2 regions of the Anabaena sp. PCC 7108 genome follow, and region 2 is predicted to be linked to the other one. Evidence: predicted binding sites of a transcription regulator. Region 2 holds the regulator's gene; the other holds the start of a gene.
What was found. The regulator NtcA, encoded in region 2, controls nitrogen genes in cyanobacteria. The targets are predictions, from matches to a motif close to TNTGTANNNNNNNNTACANA.
Positions count from the first base shown of each region.

Region 1: the regulator NtcA is predicted to act here: its motif matches at 1,852-1,871, upstream of ANA7108_RS0104180 (Glu/Leu/Phe/Val dehydrogenase).

Region 1 covers NZ_KB235896.1:758,280-766,346, forward strand. The annotation lists gene ANA7108_RS0104170 (EF-hand domain-containing protein) at 1-350, opposite strand, end outside; gene ANA7108_RS26755 (LysR substrate-binding domain-containing protein) at 542-1,459, shown strand; gene ANA7108_RS0104180 (Glu/Leu/Phe/Val dehydrogenase) at 1,953-3,242, shown strand; gene ANA7108_RS0104185 (hypothetical protein) at 3,817-4,545, opposite strand; gene ANA7108_RS0104190 (leucyl aminopeptidase) at 4,803-6,275, shown strand; gene ANA7108_RS0104195 (DUF433 domain-containing protein) at 6,453-6,779, shown strand; gene ANA7108_RS0104200 (DUF5615 family PIN-like protein) at 6,763-7,098, shown strand; gene ANA7108_RS0104205 (AHH domain-containing protein) at 7,224-7,853, opposite strand; gene ANA7108_RS0104210 (hypothetical protein) at 7,853-8,067, opposite strand, start outside.
Region 2 covers NZ_KB235896.1:2,190,378-2,198,444, forward strand. The annotation lists gene ANA7108_RS0110725 (hypothetical protein) at 1-1,514, shown strand, start outside; gene ANA7108_RS0110730 (DUF3146 family protein) at 1,656-1,919, shown strand; gene ANA7108_RS0110735 (pre-16S rRNA-processing nuclease YqgF) at 1,941-2,384, opposite strand; gene ANA7108_RS0110750 (DUF3084 domain-containing protein) at 2,655-4,103, opposite strand; gene ntcA (global nitrogen regulator NtcA) at 4,292-4,963, opposite strand; gene fabI (enoyl-ACP reductase FabI) at 5,756-6,532, shown strand; gene hisB (imidazoleglycerol-phosphate dehydratase HisB) at 6,605-7,201, shown strand; gene ANA7108_RS0110770 (ABC transporter ATP-binding protein) at 7,545-8,067, shown strand, end outside.

The DNA of each region.
Region 1 (8,067 bases), 1.4 Mb from region 2:
TGTTCTGGTTTGAAACTGAGATTATTTTCATTAAGGCTGGCAGTAATTAAATGAGCAATTTCTGATTTTTCAATGGAATCATCTCCGTTGATATCATGTAATTGATAAGCAAATTTTAGTTTATCTTCTGTAGTGGCAAAAACCAGGTTTTCTACAGTTGTCAAAAATTCTTCTATTTTAATAGTGCCACTGCTATCAATATCGAATATAGCAAAAAGCCTATCAGCAAAATATTCGTCTTTTAGTCCTAAAGCTTTTTTAAATTCTTTCTGATCAACTTGTTTGTCTTCTCCGGCAATTTTGGTAAAGACTTGTCGTAATTCGTCTAAGGTTTGTCTTGGAGTTGCCATTGTTTCTTTTATTTATAAGAGTTATTTATTTCTCAATGGAGCTTAGTAATCCTATTGTTAATTTCCATCGTTGAGTTATTGATATTCAACAGATGATATTTCTAATAATTCAGCATAATAAAATACATAAGTAAAGTCTAATGCCTTATAATCATGGCAGTTATAACTTTTAGGCATACCCCACAGAATTCATGGAATTACGCCATCTTAAATATTTCGTGGCTGTTGCGGAAAACCTCAATTTTAGTCGTGCTGCTACGCAATTGTATATTTCACAACCTGCCTTAAGCCGTCAAATAAAAAATCTTGAAGATGAACTGACTGTTATCCTCTTTATCCGACAATCGGATGGGTTGAAACTCACTGACGCTGGAAAATTTTTTTTGGAACAAGCCAGAGATATTTTGAATCGCAGTAATATTGCTATTCAAACCATCAAGAATAATTACACAAATACAAATGAGCCTTTAGTGGTTGGCTATATTCCAACTATCTTGCAGAGTTTTTTAGGTGAAGCCTTACATTGTTTTGGATCTGCCTATCCTGACATTGTTGTACGTTTTCAGGAGATGCCCCCTAGTGACCAAGTGAAGGCGTTGCGGAATAGGACGATTGATATTGCTTTTATGGGTAATCCACCGGATGATTTAGAACCAGAGTTTATAGTTAAATGCGTTAAGGAAGTTGTAATTGATGCTCTCATACCAGATACCCATTTATTAGCATCTCGTTCTTCAATTAATTTAATGGAACTTGCATCTGAAAAATTTATTGGGATGTCTGAAAAAACGTTTCCAGGACGGAATAATCGTATTCGTGATACTTGTTATCAAGCTGGTTTCATACCGAATATCCATCTGTTTGCTGATAGTCATGCTTCTATGATTGCTCTTGTTGCATCAGGGCAAGGGGTAGCAGTAATGCCACGAGAGGCAAGTGCATTGCCTCATCCTAAAGTTGTATTTATGCCTCTTCACCATCCCATATACTACGCCCGATCAACTGCGGTATGGAGCAAAGAAAGATTTTCTCAATCTTTAGATAAATTCCTCAAAATTCTCTTTGAGAATGATAAAATTCCTAAAACTTTAAAAATTCCTGCCCTATAAATAAAAAAATATAATTATATTAGTAATACATTTGTAAAAACACTATTTTATTTTTTATCTATTTATAGTATTTCCTAATCTAATGAGGTACAAACTTATCTGTGTTTATCTACGTCCATCTGCGGTTAATTCTTTCTTCTTGTACCTCACTTGCATGGCAATTGCTATATACCTAGGACTTAATTCTTGACCGAGATATTTATTAGTCATCTCCAAATTTATTACAGGGTAAAACTGGCGTTGCTGAATAAGGGGATGATTGAGGCTGACGCGGGGACGCGGGGATACTGAGACGCGGGGACGCGGGGACGCGGAGAATTTTTTTTGATAAGTGATTAGGCGGACTTGATATTAAATGTTGATTTAAATTTATGCATCAGAACGCTAATAAAACTGTAATAAAAACTACAAAATTGACATCTTCTTAAAAAAAGAGGGTAAGCTAATCATATAAATCCGGTTCACGAACATAGCGTGATGAGGAGTAAATGATATGGTGACAACGTCGCGTCCAGTCTGGGAAAATCACTCTCCAGCACATATTTGCCCATTTGACCAAGCTTGTAGTTATTTAGAATGGGCTGCGAAAGAATTAAAACTTGATCCTGGTTTAGTAGAAATACTTAGCCATCCCCGAAAAGTTGTGACAGTTTCCATTCCGGTAAAAATGGATAATGGCGAAGTGCGAGTTCTCGCTGGACATCGAGTCCAACATTCTGATATTTTAGGCCCATATAAAGGTGGAATTCGATACCATCAGGCTGTAACACTGCGGGAAGTTTCAGCTTTAGCAATGTTAATGACCTGGAAATGTGCGTTGTTGGGTATTCCCTATGGTGGTGCTAAGGGTGGAATTCCTATAGATCCTAAACAGTACAGTGTGGGGGAATTAGAACGCATTAGCCGCCGTTATATTAGTGAGTTAATTAAAGATATTGGTCCTTCCGTAGATATACCCGCGCCAGATATGGGTACTTCTGCCCGTGAAATGGCCTGGATGATGGATACTTATTCTGTTAATGTTGGTCATTCTGTACCAGGTGTGGTGACTGGTAAGCCGCTTTCTGTTGGTGGTTCTCTGGGAAGGGAAATGGCTACGGGAAGGGGTGTAATGATTATTATCCGTGAAGCACTAGCAGATCAAGGTAAATCCCTTGAAGGTGTGCGAGTTGCGATTCAGGGATTCGGTAATGTGGGCGGAGCTGCGGCTGAATTATTACACGCAGCCGGAGCAAAAATTATTGCTGTTTCCAGTGGTGCTGGAGGTGTATTTTCGGAAGTTGGTCTTGATATTCCGGCTTTGAAAGCCTACGCTGCTGAAAACCGCAGAAGTGTTGTCGGTTTCCCCCAAGCTACACCAATTAGTAATGCAGATTTACTGACTTTACCTTGTGATGTCTTGATTCCCGCAGCTTTGGAAAATCAAATCACTGAGGAAAATGTTTATCAAATACAAGCGCAGTTTATTGCTGAAGCTGCTAATGGACCTGTGACATTGGAAGCTAACCAAGTCCTAGAAGCCCGTGGTGTAACGGTGTTACCGGATATTTTAGCTAATGCTGGGGGTGTAGTGGTGAGTTATTTGGAATGGGTACAGGGGCTTTCTTACCTGTTCTGGGATGAAGAAAGAGTGAACCGAGAAATGGAATATTTAATGGTACAGGCTTACCGTAAGGTGATTGAACAGTCGAAAGCAAGGCAGGTTAATCTGCGATTAGCTGCTTATACTTTAGGTGTAGGTAGAGTCGCACAAGCTTTGACTGACAGGGGTTTGTATCCTTAGTTATACAGTAGCGTTCAGTGTTCAGTATTGGTTTAGCATTGCTAAATCCGTACAAATGTAAATGTAGAGACGTTCCAGGGAATTTCTCTACACTTACAAAAGAAGGGAACTCTTAACAGGGAACTCTTAACAGTGAACAGTGAACAAATAAAAAACTAAAGTTTAAGAGTTTAAAGCTCAGTCAAAAAAAGGATGTTTTTACAAGGAGAGTGACACGAAAAAAACAGTGTCATTATTTCAATCTCATGTTTTTAAACATGAGTTTTTTCTGTTAAGAGTTGCTTCCTGTTCCCTCTGAAATTTACTAATTTTTCATCACGCTTAGGGCTGGAATTGTATAGCAGGTGACAGGTGACAGGTGACAGTCTGAAGAGTCTTTTGGTGTCTAGGTTTTATAATCAGTTTGTGTCCTAACCGCCCTGTCCGTTGCTATAGCGAATTTATGTGAGAAATTTTAGTTTTGATTTCGATATAGCAATTCCCATTCTAGTGAGATACAAGCATTAATAATTAAACGCAGATAACCGCAGATAATTTTGTACTTCATTAGAGTAGGAAATGCTATAAGACAAGATTACCTATTAGTTCTTGTGACCGTTCTCTCAACGGTTAGCTGACGGACACTACTTACTTCCCTAATGTAACTATAATTCCAAACATCTTCAAAGACTAATTTTTCTTCACGTTGTTTTTTGGAATCATAGCGAATTTCGGTAACAATTTTTACTTCTGATTTCTCGAAGTTATCATTACCTGCACGCAGTTTTCTAAATTCGATTACCTCTGGGCTTACGAAGTATTTTTTGCCTTTCTTTTCAATCTTTTTCGAGCCGGTAGTGTTATAAACTAGTATCCAACGATTGTTTTTACGAGTGTAGACTGTATAGACTACATTTGCGTATTTAGTAGCTGGCTTCTCTACAATCTCTAAATGTATAACTAAGGCTTTTTGATTGGGATTGACTAATCTTCCTAAGTTGAAGAAGCAATCCCAATCTTTGACTTTATAGTGTTTTGATGATCGATCATCGTTATCTTTATGATCATGATGGTCATCTTTATGATCATGATGGTCATCTTTATCTTTTTTAGCAATCAGAAAATTTAATTCTTCTCCACTTGACTTATTTGTCAATTTGGTATCTAAACCAGATTTCTCCAAAGTTTTATCTTGTTGTAAATTGGCTATTTCCGTTGTTAAAGAGAAAACGTCAGAGGGAATAGACATCACAGCTACGACAGAGAGGCTTGTAACTGTTAAAACATCTTTGCAAAAAGAAGCGAAGGAAGACTTGTGTGACATTGATATCCTTTTGTAACTTGGTTGATTAAATAGGTTACTTAATTCCTATTTCCTATATGACTTAAGTCATGGTGACAAGTTCCCAAAATTATGTAACTTTCTACACTTATTAGCCGTTGCTAATGTATAAGTGCTGAGTATAAACCCAGTTTTTTTAATATCCAGTTCCTAGTTCCTAGTTACCAAAGCCTTCGCCATGATTTTGAAATTTTGAGCAATACTGGTACAAGAAGGATGGTTTACAGAACATTACAAAAATGACGATTCAACTTAGTGATAAGGCTTTATTAGACTGGAGTGGTGATACTTTAGCGATCGCCTTATTTGAAGACGCAGTAGAATTAACTGGTGAGTTAGCAGCTTTAGATGAGAAATTCGCGGGCATTTTACAAGAAATAATTGCTGAAGAAGAATTTACTGGTAAAGTCAATAGCACCATTTTTACGCGGGTAGGTGCTGGAAACAATGTGCGGAAATTGATTTTGGTCGGTTTAGGTAAACCAGACGGGCTGAAACTAGAGACTTTCCGCCGTGTTGCGGCTACTGTAGCGCGAACCGCCAAAAAGCAAAAAACCAAAACTCTAGGAATCAGTCTACCAGTATTTAACAACGATCCTGCCGCAACGGCTCAAGCTATAGCCGAAGGCGCACAACTGGCACTTTACCAAGATACACGCTTTAAATCTGAGCCAGAAGATAAAAGTCCCAATATCGAAACAATCGATTTACTAGGATTAACTGGACAAGAAGCAGCCATTACCCGCGCTAATCAAATTGTTTCTGGGGTAATTTTGGCTAGGCAGTTAGTAGCAGCCCCAGCTAACGCCGTTACACCTATCACTATGGCAGAAACTGCCCAAGCGATCGCTAACGAATACGGTTTGCAACTAGAAATCCTGGAACAAGCCGAATGTGAAAAATTAGGTATGGGTGCATTTTTAGGAGTCGCCCAAGCTTCTGATTTACCACCAAAATTTATTCACCTCATCTACAAACCAGCCACCACACCCAGACGTAAACTGGCAATTATCGGTAAAGGTTTAACTTTCGACTCCGGTGGATTGAATATTAAAGGTGCTGGTAGCGGTATCGAAACCATGAAAATTGACATGGGTGGTGCAGCGGCGACATTAGGTGCAGCTAAAGCTATTGGACAACTAAAGCCAGATGTGGAAGTTCACTTTATTTCCGCTGTCACCGAAAACATGATTAGCGGTCGTGCTATGCACCCTGGAGACATCTTAACCGCCTCAAATGGCAAAACAATCGAAGTTAACAACACCGATGCTGAAGGGCGTTTAACCTTGGCTGATGCCTTGGTATATGCCGATAAATTGGGAGTAGATGCGATCGTTGATTTAGCAACTCTCACAGGTGCTTGTGTGGTGGCTTTGGGTGACGATATCGCCGGTTTATTTACACCTGATGATGCTGTCGCTTCCCAACTACAAACAGCCTCAGAAGCAGCAGGTGAGAAAATTTGGCGAATGCCAATGGAAGACAAATATTTTGACGGGTTAAAATCTGGTATTGCCGATATGAAAAATACCGGACCGCGTTATGGTGGTTCGATTACTGCGGCTTTGTTCCTAAAGCAGTTTGTTAAAGATACTCCTTGGGCGCATTTAGATATCGCCGGTCCAGTTTGGGCTGATAAGGAAAATGGTTACAACGGTGCTGGGGCGACTGGTTTTGGTGTCAGAACTTTGGTTAGTTGGGTTTTGAGTTAATTTAATTATTTCTCGTTCCCATACTCTGTATGGGAATGAATTAAGGTTCTGCTTTGGGTGATATCCAAGGTAGAGCCTTTTTTTAGTTCAGGTAATTTCTGTTAATGTAACCGAATATATTAATTTTTATCTGATAAAATATAAGATGATTTTACCAAATCATGAAAATCACAGTTTATGAATACTCTATCTGTTAGCAAAGAACACATAGTTATTACTCCGGGAGTATGTGGAGGAAAACCACGCATTGCTGGACATCGGATCAAGGTTCAAGATATTGTCATCTGGCATGAAAGGATGGGAATGTCACCGGATGAAATTGTTTATCAATATCCTAGTATTTCTCTCGCAGATGTTTATGCAGCTTTGGCTTATTATCATGATCACAGGGAAGAAATAAGACAGCACATTGAGGAGGGAGAAAACTTTGCTAAACAATTACAAGGTAATAAACCATCTTTAGTTGAAAAAATATTAAAGGGTGAAAATGTCAAACAAGATTAAGTTTCACCTTGATGAAAATGTTGGTAATGCAATAGCTAACGGTTTGAGAATGAGAGGAGTGGATGTCACCAATTCTCCAGAAGAAGGGTTAATTGGTGAATCTGATGAACAACAATTAGCTTTTGCTGTTTCTCAAAAACGAGTCATTTTTACCTTTGATGATGATTTTCTTAGTTTAGCTGCCACAGGGATTGAACATTGTGGTATTATTTATGCTCGCCAAAAACGTCAGTCAATTGGAAAAGTTATTAGTGATTTAGTTTTAGTTTGGGAATGTTTAGAACCTGAATATATGTACAATAATATTGAATTTTTGTAGTTGAGTTAATAAAATTGTAGTTGGGGTTAAGGAGTAGATTTTTTATAAAACTATAATGTAGGGGTTTAGCAATGCTAAACCCCTACCCAAAATATAGGTGTATACTTCTACTTACTAGAGTTATTTTATAAATCCCATACATTATTTATTGAACAAATTCCAGATGCTATCATATCATCTATCATCTTATTTAGATAATCAATCACAACTGTTAATCTGTCCTCAACTACATCAGGAACTTCTTGCATATCAGCCCTGACTAAATAACTCCATTCTTTTTCAATCATTGTTTCTACAATATTTGAATATTTTGGATGTGAACCACTGTGAAAAGTCACTTTTAAGGGTCTTTTATTTCGATCAGAATTTGCATCAAACACTCCAAATTTTATTGCCTGAGTAACCAATTTACTGCGCCTACAAACATCTATTGGAATAATATGATGATGTGGCTTTTCCAAAGTACCAGAGAAATTGCTTGAACGTTTAATTTTTTGAACTATTTCTTGCTCTTCTTTTGTAAATTTGTCTCCTCTATCACCCTTAGCCATTGATAGAATCATGAGTAATTCATGAAGAGATACTGAACCTGATAAAATTTTGTCTTTATCTTGCCCACCTTTCTTTTTTAAAAATAATTTTCCTTCTTTGCTATCATATTTTCCAGAGTATTCACCTGGAGAAATTCCTAGATACTCAGTTAATGGCGAATCTTTAGGAATACGTAAATGATCAAAATAACGATCAGCAGACATTAATTTACATCCACTCCTAGCATCATTAGTAGTAATAAAATAAATTCTTCTGATTCATCTTTTTTAAATAAATCTCGAAACTTTTTATCGTATTCTGAAGGATCAAAACTACGAAGTTTGCGAACAACTTTTGCCTGTTCAGAATCTAACTTATTTTGTTGTTCTAATTGTTCTAATTTTTGTATTTCTTCTTTAAATTCTTCTAAAACATCTT
Region 2 (8,067 bases):
CCGGTTTTGACTTTAAGCCAGGAAGCGTTTACTCTAGCAAATCTATTGTTACAACACGAGAAATTTCATCATTAGATAAATCCATACGGTTTAGCCCTATCGTACCTTCTGGTCACGAAAATTCTGATTATCTTTTTGGGTATGATGCAGAAATTGAGTTTGCCTCTGGTGAATCGTTTTCTGCACCTTTTACACAAACTTCTGCTGTACTTCTATCTAATCACATACAACAAATTAAATATTCAGAAAATTCTCAAGACCCTCTATTCAAAGATTGGCAACAGCGGAAAACACAACCTATACGACCTGCTGAAAAGGGTGTTACGGGGTTAGTTTACTCTAATGCAGAATGCCGTATATATTTACCTGAAAGCGAAGAAATTATTGCCAGATGGTTAAAAAGTAAAGGTTTCATTTTTAAATTAAATGATCATACTCGTTATGCTAAAGGTTTTATTAAACGTTTTGGAGGTTTTGATAAAACTAGAGATTTAATTATGTCAGGTGGAGCGAAAATATTTAGGGCTTTTGGTACTAGTGAATCCTCGGAAATCAATAAATTAGATGGAAATAAATTCAAGCATTCACATAAATCTGAACAAAGTGGATTAAAATTTTCAGAAATAAAAGGATATTTAGAACGAGAATTAAATCTGACCCGGAAAGATTCAAAAAATACGAAAGATGCCAAGAATATAGTAGAGCAAAATCTTCCGGCATTATTGGAAGCAGGGTTATTATACCGAGGATATGCCCTAAAATGCCCACATTGTGGATTAAAAGACTGGTACAAGCTGGAAAAAATTAACGAATTTGTTGAATGCAATGGTTGTGCAGAAAATTTCCAGTTAGGTTGTAAAGAAAATTCTCATTTTGACAATTTGGATAAGTTAGAATTTGCATATAAACCTAATGAATTAGCAGCCCGTTTTCTCAAAACTGGTGGACAATCTGTACTATCAACAGCAGTTTTTTTATCCTGGCTTGCTTCTTCTGGACATATTCAATTAGGAGGAGACCTTCACAAAATAGGGGTAGAAAATAAATTCACTGACATTGATCTATTCATAATTGTGAAAAATGTTTTCATACTTATTGAATGTAAGTCTTGGCAAATCATCAATGAAGAAAACGTAAAAGAAATAATAGAACATCTTCAAAAAGTAATTGAAACAGCAGTCCTTGTAAGCGCCAAAGTAGTAGTTTTAGGTGTTGTGACTACATCAATTACCTGTGACTTACATTCCCTTGTGAGTGATGTGGCACAAAAGGCAACCGAAAAAGGAATTGGTGTACATCTATTGCTCAATGATACGTTTTATCTATGGGGTCAAAAAGAGAACGAAATCAAAGAACAATGGCAATTGAATGTGATGGATCTTTTAGTTCTAGAAAAGGACTTGCCACAGAATCCAAATGTATCTGTGGGAGAACCTGTGAGATTATATAGTTGGAACGAGGGAGATAAACTGGTAAATAAAGACGTACTGGAAAGGTGGAAGCAAGAATTTTAAAGGTTTATATGTTCGTATAGCTGCTACAATTTCACTCATCCGGCTCCCCTTTGCCAATTTGTCAATTTCAGGGATTTTTGGTACATAAAGATTAAGTAACCTACATGGTTTACTTTTATCCCATACTTGACACAAAGCATAGTGAGTGCTAAACGTCTACCAGAAACAACCGCCAACGTCAGAATCACCCGTCAATCTTGGCAACATGGCTTTCTTGAAGGTGAAGTCAGCGCCGGCGATTTTGAGTGGCATTTTCAGTGGCATTTCCGTCGGGGAGAACTTTCTGTGAAGCCTTCCCAAGGTCGGGCTTTAATAAAAGAACCTCTCGGCCGCTTTCTGGAAACACAAGATTACCAGTTAGAACCAGGAGGCGATTATGCTTTTACTATTCGGGCTGAGTTGTAGGTGATCCCGCCCCTACAGTCATCAGTTGTGATTCGCATTAGAAATACTAGCAGTCAGACGATTTAAGTATCTTTCAATTAAGAGGATGGCCACAATGTCATCTATTGGTCGTGGAGGTTGACGCATTCCCTTTGGTAAGAGTTTGGTGAGTCCTCTGGGTGGAAACATCTGCCAATAGCGATCGCGTGCTTCTAAGGTGCTATATCGCTCATCTATTAAAATAATATTCAGTGAATCTGTTAATTCCTGATTTAATTGTTGTTTCCACTTTTTGGCAGTTGTTTGGTCGCCCATCACAATTAAGGAAATGGGAAATTTTTGTCGTAGTGTTTCAATATGAGCGATCGCATCGGCAGCAGGTACAACATGATGATAATACAGTTGCCGATCCAGTCCCATCACGGCTACACCACATTTATCTCGACCGGGATCAAAGCCTAAAATTGCTGGTTGTGTATTAGTCATTGGTGATTGGTGATTGGTGATTGGTGATTGGTGATTGGTGATTGGTCATTGGTGATTGGTCATTGGTAATAATTATTCTCTCCCCCGTGTCCTCATCTCCCCATCTCCTCATCTCCCCATTTCCCCGCGTCCCCGTGTCCCCATCTCCCCATCTCCCCCGTGTCCTCATCTCCCCATCTCCTCATCTCCCCATTTCCTCATCTCCTCATCTCCCCGCGTCCCCGTGTCCCCATCTCCCCGCGTCTCTCCATCGGTCACCTGTCACCTAATTTACGTGCTAAAAATAACTTGCCCATTATAAATTGCTACTAGTTTGACTCTCAGCGGACCCGCTGTATAAGTATCAGCTGCGGCTATGGCTTTAATTTCCACAGGTTGCTCAAACTGCTGTAATTGGTTAAAAAAGCGTAAAAAAGTCCCATCTATTTGCACAGTTTCGACTATTCCCGCATTTCGGGCGCGAAATTGAGAAGCGGAAATCAGTAAATCAATTCGTTGCCGCAGTTGATAAGATGTCATAGTTTTCATATCGGCAGAGGTTGTCGCCAATACCTGGTCTGTGGAAAATACCAACAGATTCCGCGATGCATCAGCAAAAAATTCTATCTGCTTTTCTCCTCTAACATAATTCCCCGCAGAGAAAATCCGCACCACATATTCTCGACCATCATCAATCTGCTTGATCAGTTGCTCAACCTTGTCTTGGGTTAAACGCAATAGTTCTGTATTTCCAGTAGTTGTCCCTGGTTCAGCTAATTGAATATTAGCAGTGCGGTTAGCTTCCTGTAGAATTTGGATAACTACCTGACGAGCCGCAGCCGGTTGAGTGACGCGAACTACACCAGATGCTATGACTTGTCCGCGAACTAAAGCCAGCTTACCTAAACGGAGGTCACGGTAGGACTGATAATATTTTTCTAGCCTTGCTACTTCCTGTTCTAAATATTCTTGCTGTTTTTCCAATTCTTGGAGACGAGATTCTCTTGTAGCAATTACTTGCTCTCGTTTTTTAATTTCTAGATTACGATTTTGAATAAGTTGGTCTAACTGGGCAATTTTCTGATCGCGTTTTTCAATAGCTGTCTTGGCTTCATCAATAGCTTTTTTTGCTTCTGTATATAGTCGCTGACGTTCTGTCTTTAATTGTTCAACAGCTGCTTGCAATATCTCTCTTTGATTATAAAGACTCTGTAGTTCAGCTATGGATTTTTGGTACTGAACAACTACTTCACCCAGTCGGCTTTGAGTTCCTTGGAGTTGAGCTTGAGTTTTAGCTTGTTGGCTAATGGTGCGGTTGAGTTGGGCTTGTGTGATTCGTTGTTTGGCATTGACCGCTTGCAATGACTTATTGATTTCCTGTAAATCTTGCTGTGCTTGAGCTTGGTCTTTTCTAGCTTGGTTTAGCTGATTTTCTACTTGGCTTTTTTGGATTTCTGCCGTTTTTAGTTGTTCCCGCTTGTTTCTGAGGTCTTTTTGAATATCCTCTAATTCAAAAACCCCTTTTCTCAATCCTTCATCAGCAGCAAATAAAATCGCTAGAGTTGAGGCAGAAATTAAACCACCCGTAAAAATAGTGACTAGTACCGCCGTTTTTTTGGGACGAAGGTTGAAGAGTGAGAGACGTGCTTTGCCAACTCGTGTGCCGATGCGATCGCCCACGGTGGCAATTACGCCTCCCAAAATTAAAATTGCTGCGATGAGGATGTACCCAGTGGTCATCTTCAGCTACCGCTCACGTATTGGACGGTCGTTATAACACTTCCAGATACAGCCTACTACTTTCAACCATAGTCTGGTGGGGGATAGAGATTGGCAAGGCCAGAAATTACTCAATTTTTAGATTTACCTCCGATTGTGGTGTCCTTTCTGAAAACAAAACCTGTTCCAACTCATTCCCCCAGTAGCTTTTAAGTAAATTGTCTACTCAAGGTGACAGGCTTATGCACAGTAATTTTTTTCTTGTGAATCGAAATCATTTTTTTCTCACGTAAATCTCCGAGTAACCTGGTGACGGTGACACGAGTAGAACCAATTGCTTCAGCGATCGCTTGATGAGATAACTTCAGATCAATAGTGATACCATCGGCACAAGGAACACCAAAATCTCGACAAAGAATTAACAGAAAACTTATCAACCTAGAACCCATATCTCGGTGAGCGAGGGTTTCAATCATCATCTCTGTCTGGAGAATCCGTGAAGACAGACCCCGCAACATCAACATGGATAATTCGGGATTTTCCTTAAGAGCTTGCTCCACTTGTTCAATTGGTGCTGAAAGTAATTCTACAGCCGTAAAAGCGACTGCATGGTAAAACCTATCAGACTTGTTACCCGTTAGCAGTGACAACACACCAAACACACTATTTTCCCGCAGCAGCGCTACCGTTATTTCTTCTCCTGCCTCGTACACCCTGGAAAGTTTTACAGCACCCTTGAGAAGAAAATAAACTCGTTCGGCAGGATCGCCGGGAAAAAAGATAGTTTTGTTGCGTTCAAACGTTTCCACAACCGGAGGAAACGCCCCGGTCGCCATCTGACGAAAAACATTTGCTAGGGCTTTATCTTGTGTCACGATCATCTCCCTTCCCCTACCCAATGCCGGAAAAACAAAAACTGATTACCTAAGAATACACCTGAAAAATCAAGAAAGCACCGTCAACCTTTCTGTTTTTTCCTATACTCAAATTTGTGTCTTCATAGTTATTTGTTTACCATGATACATAATTATTGTTATTTTAAGCCAGCCGTTATTGATAAGTGGTTTCCTAAACTCAACTGAAGAGGTTTTTTCTCGAAAAGTTTTTGATATCTTCACAACTTCTTAAACAATCAGCAGCAATTTTGTTGCATTCAACACCTTGACTGCAAATAAGGCAACGGACAACCATATAGACGCAACAAGTTGAAAGAACTAAGATTTTTTAATGTATTTTGGTGATGTTGTTCAAGATAGCTGATAACTCTTGGTGAAATTAAAACTTAAAAAGTAAAACTGATAAAAGCTTATTTATCAGGCTTTTCAGCGATTTTAAATAGTAGGTTCCTTGCCGCCAACCTGCACTCCCTAATTAGAATTATCAAAAATCCTGTAGCCAACAAAATCACAGGAATTTAGAATACAGTAATGGGTCTTAGCCATTAACAATCACTAATATCATCAATTACTTGACCCCTACAACATAAAATTCGAGCCAAAAAATTATTTTTGACACATTTTGTGCAATGGAGCAGTATCTGAAAATTACTATCAGCTAATGGCATCATAAATATTTGCTTTCCACCTACAACCCCTTACACCTGAACTACTTCTTCGTCAAAATAGGCTCAGATTCTAGTATGCTCCTATTGGTTGATCAAATTAACAACTTCTATGCTGAATCTGTCTGGAAAAAACGCCTTAGTAACAGGTATTGCCAATAACCGCTCAATCGCCTGGGGTATTGCCCAACAACTCCACAAAGCAGGTGCTAACTTAGGTATTACCTACTTGCCAGATGAAAAAGGTAAGATGGAGCGAAAAGTAGCGGAATTGGTAGAACCCCTTAACCCCAGCTTATTCCTCCCCTGCAATGTGGAAAATGATGAGCAAATTAAATCGACCTTTGAGACGATCAAGCAGCAATGGGGGAAAATAGACATCCTCATTCATTGCCTAGCTTTTGCCAACAAAGATGATTTAAGTGGAGATTTTAGCCAAACATCCCGTCCTGGTTTCAATAAAGCTTTGGAAGTTAGCACTTATTCGCTAGTGCAGTTAAGTGGTGCTGCTAAACCTTTGATGACAGAAGGAGGTAGTATAGTTACTTTGACATATTTGGGAGCAATTCGCGCCATTCCTAACTATAACATCATGGGAGTAGCCAAAGCTGGATTAGAGGCAAGTGTACGTTACTTAGCTGCTGAACTAGGTCAACAAAACATTCGGGTCAATGGTATATCTGCCGGGCCTATCCGTACTTTGGCATCTTCTGCGGTGGGTGGGATTCTAGATATGATTCATCATGTTGAACAAGTAGCCCCCCTACGTCGTACGGTCACTCAGTTAGAAGTTGGCAATACAGCAGCTTTCTTGTGTAGTGATTTAGCCAGCGGTATTACCGGGCAAATCCTGTATGTAGATGCAGGATATGAAATCATGGGAATGTGATATTTAGCAGGGAACAGGCAACTTCTTGCCATTTTTCATGACTAATGACAACTGACTAGTGACAACTGACCAATGACTAATCCCCGCATTGCTACAGTTCACCGTTCTACGGGTGAAACTGATGTCCATGTCACCATCAACCTTGATGGTACGGGCATCTGTCAAGCCTCAACAGGTATTCCGTTTTTGGATCATATGTTGCATCAAATTTCCTCTCACGGGTTATTTGACTTGGAAATTCAAGCCAAAGGTGATTGGGAAATTGATGATCACCATACCAATGAAGATGTTGGTATTACCTTGGGGCAAGCCTTATATCAAGCAGTGGGTAATAAAAAAGGTATTGTCCGTTTTGGTAATTTTCTTGCACCTTTAGATGAAGCTCTCATTCAAGTCGCATTGGACTTTTCTGGACGGCCTCACCTCAGTTATGGCTTACAAATTCCTACTCAACGGGTGGGAACCTATGACACTCAATTGGTACGTGAATTTTTTGTAGCTGTTGTCAATCATAGCCACATGACGCTTCACATTCGCCAATTGGATGGCATTAATTCCCATCATCTTATTGAAGCAACTTTTAAAGCCTTTGCTAGAGCCATGCGAATGGCAGTAGAAATTGATCCACGCCGTGGGGAGACTATTCCTAGTTCTAAAGGTGTGCTATAAGTTACTACTTGAGGTTTCAAACGGCTACTTGGTTGACGATAACAATACTTTCACCATTTTTTGTAGGTTGGGTTGATTTGTTAGGTTATGGCTGCTCTTAGAGACGCTCCACCAACGCCACACTGAGTCAACACGAAGTGTAGAGGAATATGTGACGATTGCTCCGCGTTCACGCTGTGTCCCGCAGGGATACGTTCACATTCCACAACCCAACCTATGAATCAAGGCTTTTGAAAATTTGGCGAAGGTAATGCGATAATTGACACCTTAAATAAGGACAGTTATTATCGTCCTACCCGGTAACTTGTAGTTAATCACACTGAGAATTAGTCATTTAACCGCAATGAATTCTGTTGCAGACAACCCTAGACCTCAACTGAATCCTGTAGAACAACCACCAGTAGTCCTCACTTCTGAGTTACGAAAAGTCTATCGCACTGGATTCTGGCTGAATCAGACAGTTGTATCTCTCAAAAGCTGTTCTTTACAAGTTTACCCAGGGCAAACCTTTGGGTTACTAGGCCCTAATGGGGCGGGAAAAACAACGCTATTAAAACTGTTACTAGGAATTATCCGTCCTTCTTCTGGCAGGGGTTTATTATTAGGTAAGCCATTAGGCGATCGCTCTGTGAAGCAGCGTATTGGCTATTTACCAGAGAATCCCTACTTGTATGACTATCTAACTGGCTGGGAATTTTTAGAATTAGCGGCTGGGTTATTCCAAATTTCCCCACAGGTACAACGTCAACGTATTCCCCAACTACTAGAACTAGTCGGTTTATCCCAAACTGATGCTCGTAAAAAGCAGATGCGTCGTTATTCTAAGGGTATGCTTCAGCGTGTTGGCATGGCTCAAGCCTTGATTA